DNA from 4 places in the Propionispora vibrioides genome. Region 1 is predicted to be linked to each of the others. Evidence: riboswitches for the same ligand, from Rfam matches in the RefSeq annotation. Region 1 holds a riboswitch; each other region holds the start of a gene.
The links. A riboswitch is a leader RNA that binds a small molecule or an ion and turns the genes downstream of it on or off. The one in region 1 is predicted to bind thiamine pyrophosphate.
Positions count from the first base shown of each region.

Region 1 (3,508 bases):
GGTATATCCCTTGAAATACATTCCCGTATCGGCGTTTTGGGGTGAGAATATTACGCTGCATTCGGAAAAAATGCCCTGGTACAAGGGGGAGCCACTGTTGACTGCCCTGGATTTGTTTGAAAAGGATCGCGGACTGGAAGACAAAGCGCTGCGGTTCCCCATACAGGATGTTTACAAGTTTGATCACCGGCGCATCATTGCCGGGCGGATTGAAGCGGGAACCTTGCGGGAAGGCGATGAAATCGTTGTCGTTCCCGGCCGTAAAACGACCCGGATCAAAACCATCGAGTACTGGGCGGAGCGGGATAAGACCAAGCATTCCCAGGCCGGCATGTCGGTAGGGATCACTGTGGAAGATGAGTTTTTTAACCAGCGCGGTGAAATGATTGTTCATAAGGAGGATATTCCGCTTATTGCCAATACTTTTAAGGCCAATATTTTCTGGATGGGCAAAAGGCCTTTGCAAAAAGGACAGGAATATAAGCTGAAGCTAGTCACCCAGGAGGTGGAGTGCGAGATATATTCCATTACCAAAGTAGTTGATGCTACAACGCTGGCAGCTACGGGAGACGCCGGTCAGGTGAATACCAACGATGTGGCGGAAGTGATTATCCGGACGAAGCGGGAAATCTGTTTTGACGAATTCCGGAACAATCCGGTCACCGGGCGGTTTGTGCTGGTTGACGGCTACGAGATATGCGGCGGCGGAATTGTATCCGGTTTGGTGGAGGGCCTTAAGGCAGGAAGCTCATTGGTAAAACAGGATAAGGAATTGATCGTCGGCTGCTTTGATGAATACTATTATATTCTCTCGGAAAACCGGCTGGAACGTTTGCCGCGTAAAGCCCATAACTTCCATGTGGGCGATGTGCTGCCGATTACAGGAGACAGCTATGAATATCCGCAGGACTTTGATTTGGTGGATGCCAGCGGCGGCTTGGCCGCTAAGGTGCGCAATGCCAAGCTGCAGACGCTGGTGTCGTTGGCGGAATATACCTATAGCGGGGTGCCTGTCCTCAATCCGCAGGGCTTTTATGTTCGGGTAGCGTCGGCCGAAGATCTGGCCTTATTTCGGCAGGAATACGCCGCTGCAAGCGGTCCGTCCGGTGCTGTGGTGAATAAGTGGCTTTCCTTCGGCAAGTTCCGGGAAGTCCGTTTCCTGCCGTCCCGGCAGACGCTGGAAGTTGAATACCATATTTAATTATATTTTGGCACAATTATTTTGGTCCCGTTATTGACGGCAGGGGGCGAAGGGGTTACAATCAAATTATAATTTCATAAAATTGCCGAGGGAGCTCATGTTATGGGCTGAGAGTGGACTAGTAAGCACCTTACCTCTAAACCTGATCGGGATAATGCCCGCGTAGGAAGTGTATGAATTGGTTATGCATGACGCGCTATCGTTCCGGTAGCGCGTTTTTTGTTTATGCCTGCCTGCGTTGTCGGCAACATATTCTGTCCGGGGCAGTTTGCACATCATTCCGGGAGGTGAATAGGTTGAAGATTACAGTTAATGGAAAACCGCTTGTTCTTACTGTGCCAATGACGATCAGTGACTTTATAGAAAGCCATCAGTTGAATCCGGCCACGATTGTTATTGAATTCAATGGGGCCATTGTCGCAGCAGATGGCTGGCCGTCGCTAATTATGCAGGAAAATGACAAAATGGAAATTATTACTTTTGTGGGGGGAGGCTGACCGATGAAGGATGTATTGGAAATCAGCGGACAATCATTACAAAGCCGGTTATTTTTGGGAACAGGAAAGTTTTCAGCCAATGCTGTTATTCCTGAGGTGGTCGCTGCCTGCGGTGCGCAGGTGGTGACTGTCGCCTTACGGCGGATCGATCTGCAATATCCGGAAGAAAATGTGGCGTCCTATATTCCTCAGGACTGTATCATCATGCCCAATACTTCCGGTGCGAGAAATGCCGCCGAGGCTGTTCGCATTGCCCGTCTGGCGCAGGCCGCCGGCTATGGAAACTGGATCAAGGTGGAAGTGATTGCCGATAACCGGTATTTGCTGCCGGACAATTATGAAACCATCAAGGCGATAGAGACTTTAGCGGCTGAGGGCTTTATCGTCCTGCCCTACATGTCGCCCGATTTAGCGGCCGCCAAACGGATGGTTGAGGCCGGGGCGGCGGCAGTAATGCCTTTAGGAGCACCTATCGGCAGCAACCGCGGCTTAAAGACGAAGGAACTAATCAGGATTTTGATCGAAGAGATACCGGTGCCTGTGATTGTCGATGCCGGACTGGGGCGTCCCTCGGAAGCAGCCGAGGCCATGGAACTGGGAGCGGCTGCCGTTCTTGTTAATACTGCCATTGCCACCGCCGGAGAGCCTGTTTTGATGGGCAGTGCGTTCAGGCAGGCCGTGGAAGCGGGTCGTAAGGGGTATTTGGCCCGACCTGGCGCTATCCGCCGTGAAGGGGCCGCTTCTTCGCCGCTGACCGGGTTTTTACAGGAGTAGTTTGATTAGCATCATTTAGCCCAAGCTTTGTTCAGGAGGGGAGCCTATGAGTTTTTATGGGGAACTGAAACGGTATGACTGCTTTGATTTTGACGGATATTTTTCGCGGCTCACGGCAGCCGATGTGGAGCAGGTGCTGCATAAGGAGCGGTTGCAGGTCCTGGATTATCTCACCCTGTTGTCGCCCCAGGCGGAAGGATTTTTGGAAAGCATGGCGCAAAAAGCCAGCAGGCTGACCATCCAGCATTTTGGCAAAACCATGCTTTTGTATACGCCGCTGTACTTGTCCAATTATTGTACCAATCAGTGCTTATACTGTGGATTTAATACGAAGAATATTTTGCACCGGAAAAAGCTTTCGTTGAACGAGGTGGCGACAGAGGCCGAAGCCATTGCCCGGACCGGCTTGAAGCACATTATTATTTTGACGGGTGATTGCACTAAAGAATCGCCGGTAACCTATATTGCGGATTGCGTGAAAGTATTGAAAGACTATTTTTCTTCCATCAGCATGGAAATCTACGCCCTGACTTGTGAGGAATACGAACAGTTGGCCGCAGTTGGCGTGGATGGTGTTACGCTTTATCAGGAGGTATATGCCCCCCTGCTTTACGCAGAACTTCATCCGGCAGGACCCAAACGGAACTTCCGGTTTCGTTTGGACGCACCGGAACGGGCCTGCGCCGCCGGCTTGCGTTCGGTCAATATCGGTGCGCTGCTGGGGCTTAATGAATGGCGGCGGGAAGCCTTTCTGACCGGTGTGCATGCCGATTATTTGCAAGCCCGGTACCCCGCAACCGAGATCAGCATTTCACCACCCCGTATGCGCCCCCATGCCGGCGGTTATCCGCCCAAGGCGCTGGTTACCGATAAGAACCTGGTTCAGTACATACTGGCTTACCGGTTGTTTATGCCGCATGGCGGGCTGACTCTTTCCACGCGGGAGAGCGCTGTGCTCCGTGACCATCTGGTAGGCCTGGGGGTGACGAAAATGTCGGCAGGTTCCTGCACCGCTGTGGGCGGACGGACCGATAAA
Region 1 is NZ_FODY01000035.1:6,345-9,852, forward strand. Features, by position in the region: gene BMW43_RS19185 (sulfate adenylyltransferase subunit 1) at 1-1,201, shown strand, start outside; TPP riboswitch at 1,279-1,388, shown strand; gene thiS (sulfur carrier protein ThiS) at 1,498-1,698, shown strand; gene BMW43_RS19195 (thiazole synthase) at 1,702-2,472, shown strand; gene thiH (2-iminoacetate synthase ThiH) at 2,519-3,508, shown strand, end outside.

Region 2 (3,508 bases), on a different contig from region 1:
CTTTGCTAAATTCCTCGTCAGTCAGACTGTATATAGTATCCAGCAAATTGGCCCGGAACATGCCGGTTCCCTTTACCGGCAAGGAAAGTTCGCCACAAATGCCTAGGAACGCCGTCGCCAACACCGCGCCTGCCAAAATACGACCGGTTGAAATAAAGCTGGCGACCAACACATTGAGCATACAGCCGGTTCCCGTGATCCTCGCCAGCATGTCACAGCCATTTTCCAGCAGGAAAACGATCCGGCCATCGGTAATCACATCCACCCGGCCGGTTACGGTGATAACTGCGCCGGTAGCCAGCGAGAGCTCCCGCAGCCAACGCAGGGTATCGGCCATATTATCTCCGGTCAGGCTGTCCTGTTCGCCGGCATCAATTCCCTGGGCATGACTTTCTCCTTTGCTAAGCGTCTTGATTTCCGACATGTTGCCTTTGATCACGGCAGGGCGGCATTCGGCAATAAACTCCCTGGCAAAGTCAAGACGCAGGCGGCTGCAGCCCACACCGACCAGATCAAGCACCGAAGGCAGCTTCCGTTCACTGGCCACTTTGCCGGATACACGCATGGCCGCCATGCGGCTGTCAGTTATATTGCCTAAATTGACCGCCAAGGCAGCCGCCGTCGCCGTAACGCCGGCCACTTCGGCCGGATGCTCCGCCATGATCGGCTTGGCCCCGGCGGCCAGAACGGCATTGGCGCAGTCATTGATTGAAATGGGATTGGTAATGCAGTGAATGAGCGGCCTGCGTTCCTGCACCTCCCGCCGGACAGCCAGCAGCCCGGCAAGCGAAACATCAGCCTTTGTCATAGACCACCGCTCCTAACCGACTCTGACATACTGCCAGCATGCCCGTCTTTTTCAAAGCTGTCAAAAACACATAGGCAATCGAACCGCCGATCAAGGTGGCCGCGATAAAGAGCGGCAGATAAAAAGTCCAGGTCAGCCCGGCCTTGCCCCACAGAAAGGTCATCACCGGATAAGAAACAAGAGCACCGATCACGCCTGTGCCAAGCACCTCGCCTATAACAGCCCAGATCAGCCGTCCCTTAAAATACCGGTACAACAGACCTGACAGCAGGGCGCCAAACACCGCACCGGTCAACGCCAGCGGCGGGATGCCCATTAGCATCATCCGGATGATGCCAATCAGTGTGGCGCACAGCAAAGAATACCAGGGTCCCAATAAAACAGAACATACAATGTTGATCACATGGGCCATCGGGCACATCCCTTCAATCCGCAGGATAGGGGAAATCACCACGCCAATGGCCACCAGCATGGATAACATCACCATCTTTAAGAGTCCCGCATTTCGATTCATCAAAAAACACCTCATCTGTAATAATCTATGGCAAGCATGTACATATGCTTAATCCCTGCTGACAGGCCATGTCATACAGGGATACTACAGAAAGGCATATAAAATCACATAGCAGTTCCCCCATGGCATAGCCATCAGGCCGGTCGAGGCTCCAAAGCCTCCTCTCATCCCGAAACACGAGCTCCCTCGCTATGTTAGTTGTCGTTTGTCACCGGTGCAGGACGCTCCTCCTCCACCACTTCCTCCGGCAAAAACTAAAACCTTACCGGATGAACCCTACGAACAATAAAAAAGGATATACCTGCCGGCATATCCCTGCTCTACCTATACATCATAGCAACACAATTCACATTCCTACGTTGGCATTATCCAAATCAGGTATATGGGTCAAAGTTTGATTACTTCCTCTCAGCCTGCTACACAAGCTCCCCGAAGAATATGTGGTTTTATTTATTATATCATACAGGCCCACTTCCGTAAATATAAGAAGTACCCTCTTATGGCTGCTTAACACCGGCTTTCGCCGCCTGCTCCTCGGCATATAAATCTGCCGGATTTTTCTGGGAAGGGACATCGAAATAAGCCTCCAGCATTTTGCGGGCAATCGGCACGGCCGAGTCGGCACCAAAACCGCCCTGCTCAATCAGAACAGCCACCACGATCTGCGGATCATCAAACGGCGCATAGGCCACAAACCAGCCATGATCGTCACCATGAGGATTTTCCGCCGTACCCGTTTTGCCGGCAATCGGGATGGGAAAGCCGGCGAAGGTAGTCGCCGCCGTACCGCCCGGCAAGGCGACATCGCGGAGAGCGCTCCGTATGAGGTTAAGCGTTTTAGCCGATATGTTGATCGTTCCCACTTCCTCCGGCTGGAAGACTTGCATGGTCTTGCCGTCAGGGCTGGCAATTTTGCTGACAAGATAGGGACGGTAACGATGCCCTCCATTGGCTATCTGGGCCATGACATTGGCCACCTGCAGCGGCGTCGCCAGTTGGAATCCCTGCCCTATGGCGGCGTCAAAGGTTTCCGACAGATACCAGTCTTCTTCATACACTTTCATTTTATATTTTTTATTCGCTACCAGACCGTTTGATTCACCCGGCAGTTTAATACCGGTGTACTCACCAAGGCCGAACATTCTCGCATACTTTTCCAGATTGTCGATACCCAGCCGGTTTCCCATTTCATAAAAATACACATTATCCGATTTGGACAACGCCTCGCGGAAATCAATCAAGCCCAGCGCTTCATTCTGCGCGTTTCCCTTGGGAATAATCCAATGCTTGCCTGTATCGAGAATCTTTTCTTCCGGCGTCACCTTTCCCAGCTCCAGCGCTGCTGTGCCCGTCACAATTTTAAACGTCGAGCCCGGCGGATATTCACCGGCAATCACCCGGTTCTGCATGGGATTGAACGGATTATCATTGATTACCTTCCAGTCTTTTTCCGAGATGCCGCCATTAAACAGGTTGGGATTAAAGGCCGGCCGGCTGACCATCGCCAGCACCTCACCGGTTTTAGGATTGATCGCGACGGCAGCGCCGGCTTTTGCTTTACTGTTGCCCAGTTTATTCTGCAAGTAGGTAAGCTGCCGGTCCATCGCCTCTTCCGTAGCTTTCTGTACGCGATAATCAATAGTAAGCCACAGGTCATTACCGGGAACCGGTTCCTTCCGGCCCAGCCGTTGGATCGGCCGTCCGGTCACATCCACTTCAACCTGCTCACCGCCGTCCACACCGCGCAGTGTTTTATCATAGACCTGTTCCAGACCGGACTTGCCAAGAATGTCACCACTTTTATAGCCGTCGGCTTTCCCTTTTTCCAGTTCGCTGTCGTTGATTTCCCCCACATAGCCGAACATATGGGCGCCAAGATCATTGTATATATAACTGCGCACCGCCTGAATCGCCAGTACCACGCCAGGCAGATCGCTTTTCCGTTCTTCGATCTTGGCCACAATGTCCTGTCCCACATCGTTTTTCACGATAACCGGATTTAGCGGGTTTTCCTCTTTTTTGACTTTGTTTAAAATCTCCTCCGGCTTAACCTTGAGAATATCCGCCAGTTTAGCAATAACCTCCTGTGAAACCGGTCCGTCAATCGGCATCAGGGACACGGAAAAACCGGGGCGGTTGTTCACCAGCGGCGCTCCGTTGCGGTCATAGAAAGTTCCCCGCGGCGC
Region 2 is NZ_FODY01000009.1:110,187-113,694, reverse strand. Features, by position in the region: gene thiM (hydroxyethylthiazole kinase) at 1-808, opposite strand, end outside; gene thiW (energy coupling factor transporter S component ThiW) at 795-1,322, opposite strand; TPP riboswitch at 1,656-1,764, opposite strand; gene mrdA (penicillin-binding protein 2) at 1,820-3,508, opposite strand, start outside.
Region 2: it holds a riboswitch for thiamine pyrophosphate, as region 1 does, so the genes downstream of both, thiW (energy coupling factor transporter S component ThiW) here and thiS (sulfur carrier protein ThiS) in region 1, are expected to answer to the same signal.

Region 3 (3,508 bases), on a different contig from region 1:
TCCGACGGGCAAACTGTTAAAACGGGCGCTGCGCGAAGAAGCGGCCGCCACCAAAAGCTAACTGCCGGCCAATCAATTTGATTCGACACGCCGCCGGCTGGCGCTGCATATCCTAGTTTGTAAACCATAGGAAGGGAGACTGTCCATGAATACGCAATTACTTGAAAAATATGCCCGTTTGATTGTAAAAACCGGTATTAACTTAGAGAAAAACCAGACGCTGGTTATCAATTCCCCGATTGAAAGCGCGCCCTTTAGCCGGGCTCTGGCGGAAACCGCCTATAAGGAAGGGGCCCGGGATGTGGTCATCGTCTGGCGCGATGAATTATTCACCAAAATCCGCTATACCCATGCGCCGGAAGAAGTATTCAGCGAATATCCCGACTGGCAAAAAGAGCTGTACATGACCTACGTGCGGCAGGGGGCCGCTTTCGTCAGCATTGCCGCCTCCGATCCCGAACTGCTGAAGGACATTGAACCGGGGCGCATCGCCAAGGCCCAGAAGGCCGGCAGCACAGCGCTGCGCGAATACCGGGAGCGTCTGATGAGTAATCAGAACACCTGGTGCGTCGTGTCCGTTCCCACCGCGGCCTGGGCCAGGAAGGTATTCCCGGACCTGTCGGAGGAAGCGGCCATCGCCAGACTCTGGGAACTGATCTGCCAGGTCGTGCGGGTGGATACTCCCGATCCGGTGGCCGCCTGGAACAGCCACAAGCAAAACCTGCAACAGCGGCTGGATTTCCTAAACAGCCACAACTTTAAAACGCTTCATTATAAAAATTCGCTGGGTACCGACCTGACCGTCGAGCTGCCGGAAGGCCATATCTGGCTGGGCGGCTCTGAGCACACGCCGGCCGGCCGGGAATTCATCGCCAACATGCCGACCGAGGAAGTCTTCACCCTGCCTCAACGGACAGGCGTCAATGGCAAGGTCGTCAGTTCCAAGCCGCTTAACTACAACGGCAATCTGATCGACGGCTTCACGCTGACCTTCACCGACGGCAAAATTGTCGATTTCACAGCCAAAACAGGCTACGAAAGCCTGAAACATCTGTTGGAAACTGACGAAGGAGCCAGCTATCTGGGCGAAGTGGCACTGGTACCCTTCGACTCTCCTATCTCCAATGCCAACATTCTGTTTTACAACACTCTATTCGATGAAAACGCCTCCTGCCATTTAGCCTTCGGCAAGGCCTATCCGGTCTGCCTCGCCAACAGCGAGAACTACACGCCGGAAGAACTGGCGCAAAAAGGCGTGAACGATTCACTGGTCCACGAGGATTTTATGCTCGGCACCGCCGATCTGGAAATCATCGGCACCACCCGGCAGGGACAGCAAGTTCCTGTTTTTAAAAACGGCAATTTTGCCTTCTGATTTAAGCGCCCGGTCGGGCGCTTTTTCTTTTTTCTCCGGCATTGCCGGTCGACCATGTTAGTCTCGGGCCAGCTACTGATCAAGGTAAAACAAAAGGGAGAGCTGTCAGATCAGCTCTCCCCGGTCATAGGTATAGTCAAATTCTACATTGGAAATATTGTTGGCCACAATATCGTCGGCAATCGGGTCGGGAAAGATCCGGACATGTTTCGACGAATACACCTTGCGGCGAACCGGTTCAAAATAGCCCCGTTCATTGGGCGCGTAAGCAGGTCTTCTCTTTTTCATAGCGCTACTCCTTCCCGATTGAATTACGCTGTTAGTTTGCCCCGCCGCCACAAAAATATGAAAAACAGGCACTGGAAAAGGCCGGTTATTTTGGGATGGTCCGCAGCACTCTGCCAACCGGCAGTACTTTAAGAATAACCAGGCAAATGACTAGCTCCGGCAGCAGGTAGCTGCCGTTAAACACCAGGGAATACCAATAGGGAGACATCCCCTCCGGCGCATAGCTGGCGAAAAAAACAACGCCCGATATAAAATGACAGATAAACCGGCCGACTACGGCAACCGTCGCACCTAAAAACGGCCGGTCCCGGAAAAAGCCGGCCAAGCCCATGGCCATGTACGGCAGGGGATAATCAAACAGCACCTGGACGGGATGCAAAATATAAGGGTCCTGCAGCAGGTTAAGCAGCCCGTAAACAAAACCCGCCAGATAACCCACTACCGGCCCGTAACGGAAGGACAGCAACAGGAGCGGCAGCATGGCTCCCAAGGTGACACTGCCGCCCTGAGGCATATGATACAGCCGGAAGGTGTGCAGCACCACCGTCAGAGCCAGCGCCAGACCGATATGAACCAGCAGCCGGGTATGAATGGTGATTTTTTTGATATAAGCAAACGCTACCAGCAGCGCTACCATTCCGATCAGGGCAAATAGACTGGCCGGGTTTTCGGAAAGCAGCCAGATAGCGCTCAACCAGGTTGTCTCTTCCATCTTTCTCATCTCCTATGTAATCATATCAGCTATGCAAAAAACCGCATTCCCGAGGAATGCGGTTAAAAAACGTTTCGCTTCCCTACGCTGGCATGACCCAGATCAGGTGAAGGGTTAATGATTAGATCATTTCTCAGCCTAGTGCTCCGCACCTGGCACCCCTAGCACAGTGTTATGCTCTTTTTATGGTTATTATTCTATAGCGCGCCATCTGTCCTGTCAACTGTCCGCCGCTACATGAGCGCTCTGCCAGCACAGGTAGACCCCCAGACTGCCGCTGGCCAGGGCCACGCTGACCTCGGCCGCGGCCGGGCGGTTGCTGACGGCATAAGGCAGGGTGCTCAGCAGTTCCACCCTGTCCAGCGGCCAGTGGACGCCCTGGATACTCACGCCGCTGCAGGTGCCGGACAAAGGCAGAAGAGATATAACCTCAGGCGCAGCGCGCCAGGTAAGCCGGACCGCGTCTTCGCCTTGCAACAGGAGGAGTACCTCCGTCTGGTCGGCGGCCAGACAGCGGGAAAGGCCCAAGGCGGCGCAGCCTGTCAGTGAATAGATATTGCTAAAGGCATGATCAAACCGTCCGCCCCAGACGCCGGTAACCACCACAGCTGCCTGGCGGTATACCGTGCTGGCGGTTTGCAGGGCAAGCTGCAGGTCGGTAAGATTTTTTTCGGCCGGATATTCCTCCATCGGCACTCCCAGTTGCCGGCCCCAGGCCCAGCCGGCCCCGCTGGCGCTGTCGCCGTCACCAATCACCCGTTCAGGGACAATCCGGCTGCGTTGGCAGCAGTCAATGCCGTGGTCGACGCACCAGACGGCGCGGCCGGCAGCGGCCTCTTTCAGCCAGACCGGCTGCGGCGCCCGGCCGCCGGCTGCCAGCAGGACCTCCCGTTCCGGTGCCGGGCCGGGGAATAGGCAGTCCAATTGTGGCAATCGTATCACATGGTTCATACTGGCAGTCTCCTGTTCTCTTTCTTTTTGTCCCGGCAACGACAAGGATTAGCACGGTAAGAAAAAAGAGCCCTATGGCTCTAGCGGTTTCTTCGTACATCGTTTATATTCGTCCATTTTTTCCCGGAACGCTTGCATAACCCGGATGGCTTCCGGTGATCCTACGCCTTTTTTGCTGATAG
Region 3 is NZ_FODY01000017.1:80,761-84,268, reverse strand. Features, by position in the region: gene BMW43_RS13640 (class I adenylate-forming enzyme family protein) at 1-61, shown strand, start outside; gene BMW43_RS13635 (aminopeptidase) at 146-1,375, shown strand; gene BMW43_RS13630 (hypothetical protein) at 1,481-1,663, opposite strand; gene thiT (energy-coupled thiamine transporter ThiT) at 1,749-2,375, opposite strand; TPP riboswitch at 2,438-2,548, opposite strand; gene BMW43_RS13620 (thiamine diphosphokinase) at 2,595-3,326, opposite strand; gene BMW43_RS21190 (hypothetical protein) at 3,399-3,508, opposite strand, start outside.
Region 3: it holds a riboswitch for thiamine pyrophosphate, as region 1 does, so the genes downstream of both, thiT (energy-coupled thiamine transporter ThiT) here and thiS (sulfur carrier protein ThiS) in region 1, are expected to answer to the same signal.

Region 4 (3,508 bases), on a different contig from region 1:
TGATCTACACAATTACCTTTGCCATTGGCTCCAAGCAGCCTGATTATGACCGTCTTACCGCCGCACTCCGCGCCTTGGGCGATGCCATACCGGCCCTACCGTCCGTGTGGCTGCTGGACAGCCTCTATGACGCCAACCAGATTTTCGAGGCCATCGGTCGTTACCTTGCTCACGAAGATCGACTGTTTGTCGCCGAAATTACTGACAACAGCATGGGCTGGATTGAGGAGCCGGCCAGTTATTGGCTGTCGCAAAAATTCGGACTCTATTAAAAAACAGCGCTTCCTCCAAACAGGCCGGCTATATGCCGGCCTGTTTTTGCTGTCCTCCCACCTGGCGCACCAGCTTAAGCAATATGGCTGTGATAACCATGACCGGTATGGTCGCGCCGGCGATAAAATCAACCTCCAGCATTTGATAATACAGCCAAACCCCAATGCCCCAAACGGCCAACGCCGGCCAGTCAACCAAGAGACCTGCTGTCACCTGCCGGCGGCCGTGCCAGAAATAATCGCTGAACAGAACAGCAAATAGCGGTGCAAAAACTGAGCCAATAGCCAGCAAAAAGTCCTGATAAAGTTCCATATCCACCGCAAGCGCCAGTGCCGTACCGATTGCCGTCAGTACTAACGCCATCCATTTTTCATTCCAGGCCGGCACCAGATTGGCAAAACTGACTCCGGCAGAATAGGCATCCATAAATGTAGTCGTCACAGTGGCCAGCACAATAATGCCCAGGGCGCCAAAGCCCAGACCAGCGGCCAGCATCATGGCCGACGGATCGGCACTACCGCTCACCAGTGCCGCTCCCAGGCCGATAATATACATCCAGCAGCTGCCAACAAAATAGCCGGCCCAACTGCCCCACACGGCACCCTGGCGGTTTCGGGCAAAACGGGTGTAGTCGGCGATCAGCGGCAGCCAGGATAACGGCATAACCACGCTCAACTCCAACGCCCCGCCAAAAGATATGCCGCCAACCGCCTCTTTGGTCAGAGCGCCGGTATCATGAAAGACGACCTGGCTCAACATCACCGTTACGCCCAGCAGCAATACCACGGCAGCCATATTCAGTTTTTTCCAGCCTCCTTCGCGGCCCAGCGCAATCCATAGAGCTACCAGCGCGCCAATAAAAAGACTCCATACTTGCAGCTGGTCCCAGCCCCACAGCAGCCTGGTCACATCATTGGCTGAACGGGCAGCCGAAATGATCATGACTGCCGTCCAACCCACCAGTTGCAAAATATTTAAAGCAGAAAAAAGATAAGAGCCATATACCCCAAAAGAAATTCGCGTAGAAAACAAGGCTGGAATTCCCTCGCGGGCACCAATGTAGCCGCCCAAGGCCAGCAGCGTTGTTCCGGCCAGATGACCGAGGAGCACCGCCAGCAGTCCCTGCTTAAATCCCAGCGGCGCCAATAGACCGCCTGTCATAATCTCAGCGATTGATACCGCCGCACCAAACCATAAAAATAAAAAATGACTTCCCCGTACCGTCCGGTTATTTTCCTGCATCTTAGTTCGTTCCTTTCCTAACAACCATTGATTTTCTTATCCTGGCTCCCATTAAAAGATTAGAAAGACTGCAAAGACCCCAAGCTTTTAGTGGAAGTTCAGTATTACATCCCTACGGGATAAAAAAACTGCTTTCAATTACCATCAGCCCGGTCAATAAAAAAAGCATCCTCACGGATGCTAACGGTTAAAAACAGGCCCTTCTATCCGTCATCCCTCCGCTGGCATTATCCAGATCAGGTTACAGGTCATAGACATATCGGGTCTATATCTCAGCCGGCCTTCCCAGCCCCCTGTGACAGGTATGTAATTGGTATCAGCGTATCACAGATTTATCAAAAGGTCAATTTATTCCGGAAAGAGCTTCCGCAAAAACCCTGCTGTCTGCCTGGCAATGCCGTTGGCGTCGAGACCATACTTTTTTAGCAGCAGGGCATGAGCGCCATGCTCAATAAACTCATCCGGCAGCCCCAGGCGCAGCACACGGCTACCCGCCAGCCCCTGGTCGCTAAGACATTCCAGAACGGCAGATCCAAAGCCGCCAGCCAGCACATTTTCCTCCACCGTAATCAACGGACCGGTTTCCGCTAACAGGTGAATAACTGACCGGTCCAGCGGTTTAACAAAGCGGGCATTGACTACCCCGGCGTCAATACCCTGTTCCTGCAATTGCGCGGCAGCTTGTTGGCATGGGTTTACCATGGAGCCGATAGCAACCAAGTTAACATCCCGCCCCAGCCGTAATACTTCGGCCTGCCCGACAGGCAAAACCTGCAGCGGTTCACTCAAATCGACCCCGATCCCGATCCCGCTGCCTCGCGGGTAGCGCAGGGCTACCGGCCGATTTCCCTGCAGCGCCGTATACAGCATATGCCGCAGTTCCCCCTCGTCCTTCGGAGCCATGCAGATCAGATTGGGTATATGCCGGAGATAGGAATAATCAAACACACCGTGATGCGTCGGACCGTCTTCCCCTACCAGACCGGCCCGGTCAAGAGCCAGCACCACCGGCAGCTCCTGCAGACAGACATCGTGCAGCACCTGATCATAAGCCCGCTGGCCAAAGGTGGAATAAAGCGCAATGACCGGTTTCTTCCCCTCACAGGCCATCGCCGCCGCCATGGTCACCGCATGAGGTTCGGCAATACCTACATCAAAAAAACGGGCCGGGAAACGGCCGGCAAAAGCTTTTAGCCCCGTTCCTTCCGGCATAGCTGCCGTAATGGCGGCTATATTTTTATCGGCTTCCGCCAGGGTCAGCAAGGTGTCACCAAATACCCGGGTATAGGTGGGTGGTCCGTCCTTTTTGATAATCTCGCCGGTTGCCGCATGAAAAGGTCCTACCCCATGAAAGATATCGGCATTTCGTTCGGCTGGAGCATATCCTTTTCCTTTGCGGGTCAGCACATGGAGGACAACGGGGCCGCTCATTTGCTTTGCTTTTTCCAACAGTCCGGTCAGGTCGGCCAGATCGTGTCCGTCGATCGGACCGAGATAGGTAAAACCCAACTCTTCAAACAGCATCCCCGGAATAAAGAAATGCCGCACACTGTCTTTCAGCCGCTCCGCCGTCTGAACCATCCGGTCACCGATCGAGGGAATACGCCGCAGCAAATGTTCAAGATCTTGTTTGACCTTCGCATAACCGGGAGCCGTCCGTATTTTGGCAAGATAGCCGGACATGGCGCCTACATTCCTGGCAATGGACATCTCATTGTCATTCAGTACCACAATCAGTTTGGTGCCGATATGCCCGGCGTGATTCAAAGCTTCATAAGCTTCCCCGCCAGTCAACGACCCGTCGCCGATTACCGCCAACACGTGATTGTCCTGTCCCGACATATCCCGCGCCACCGCCATGCCGACAGCCGCCGAGATGGACGTACTGGCGTGGCCGGTGGCAAACGCGTCATGTTCGCTTTCACTGCGCTTCGGGAAGCCGCTGATACCGCCCATTTGCCGCAACTCATGCAAGGCACCGCCCCGCCCCGTC
Region 4 is NZ_FODY01000005.1:48,772-52,279, forward strand. Features, by position in the region: gene BMW43_RS05865 (hypothetical protein) at 1-272, shown strand, start outside; gene cytX (putative hydroxymethylpyrimidine transporter CytX) at 301-1,515, opposite strand; TPP riboswitch at 1,712-1,821, opposite strand; gene dxs (1-deoxy-D-xylulose-5-phosphate synthase) at 1,864-3,508, opposite strand, start outside.
Region 4: it holds a riboswitch for thiamine pyrophosphate, as region 1 does, so the genes downstream of both, cytX (putative hydroxymethylpyrimidine transporter CytX) here and thiS (sulfur carrier protein ThiS) in region 1, are expected to answer to the same signal.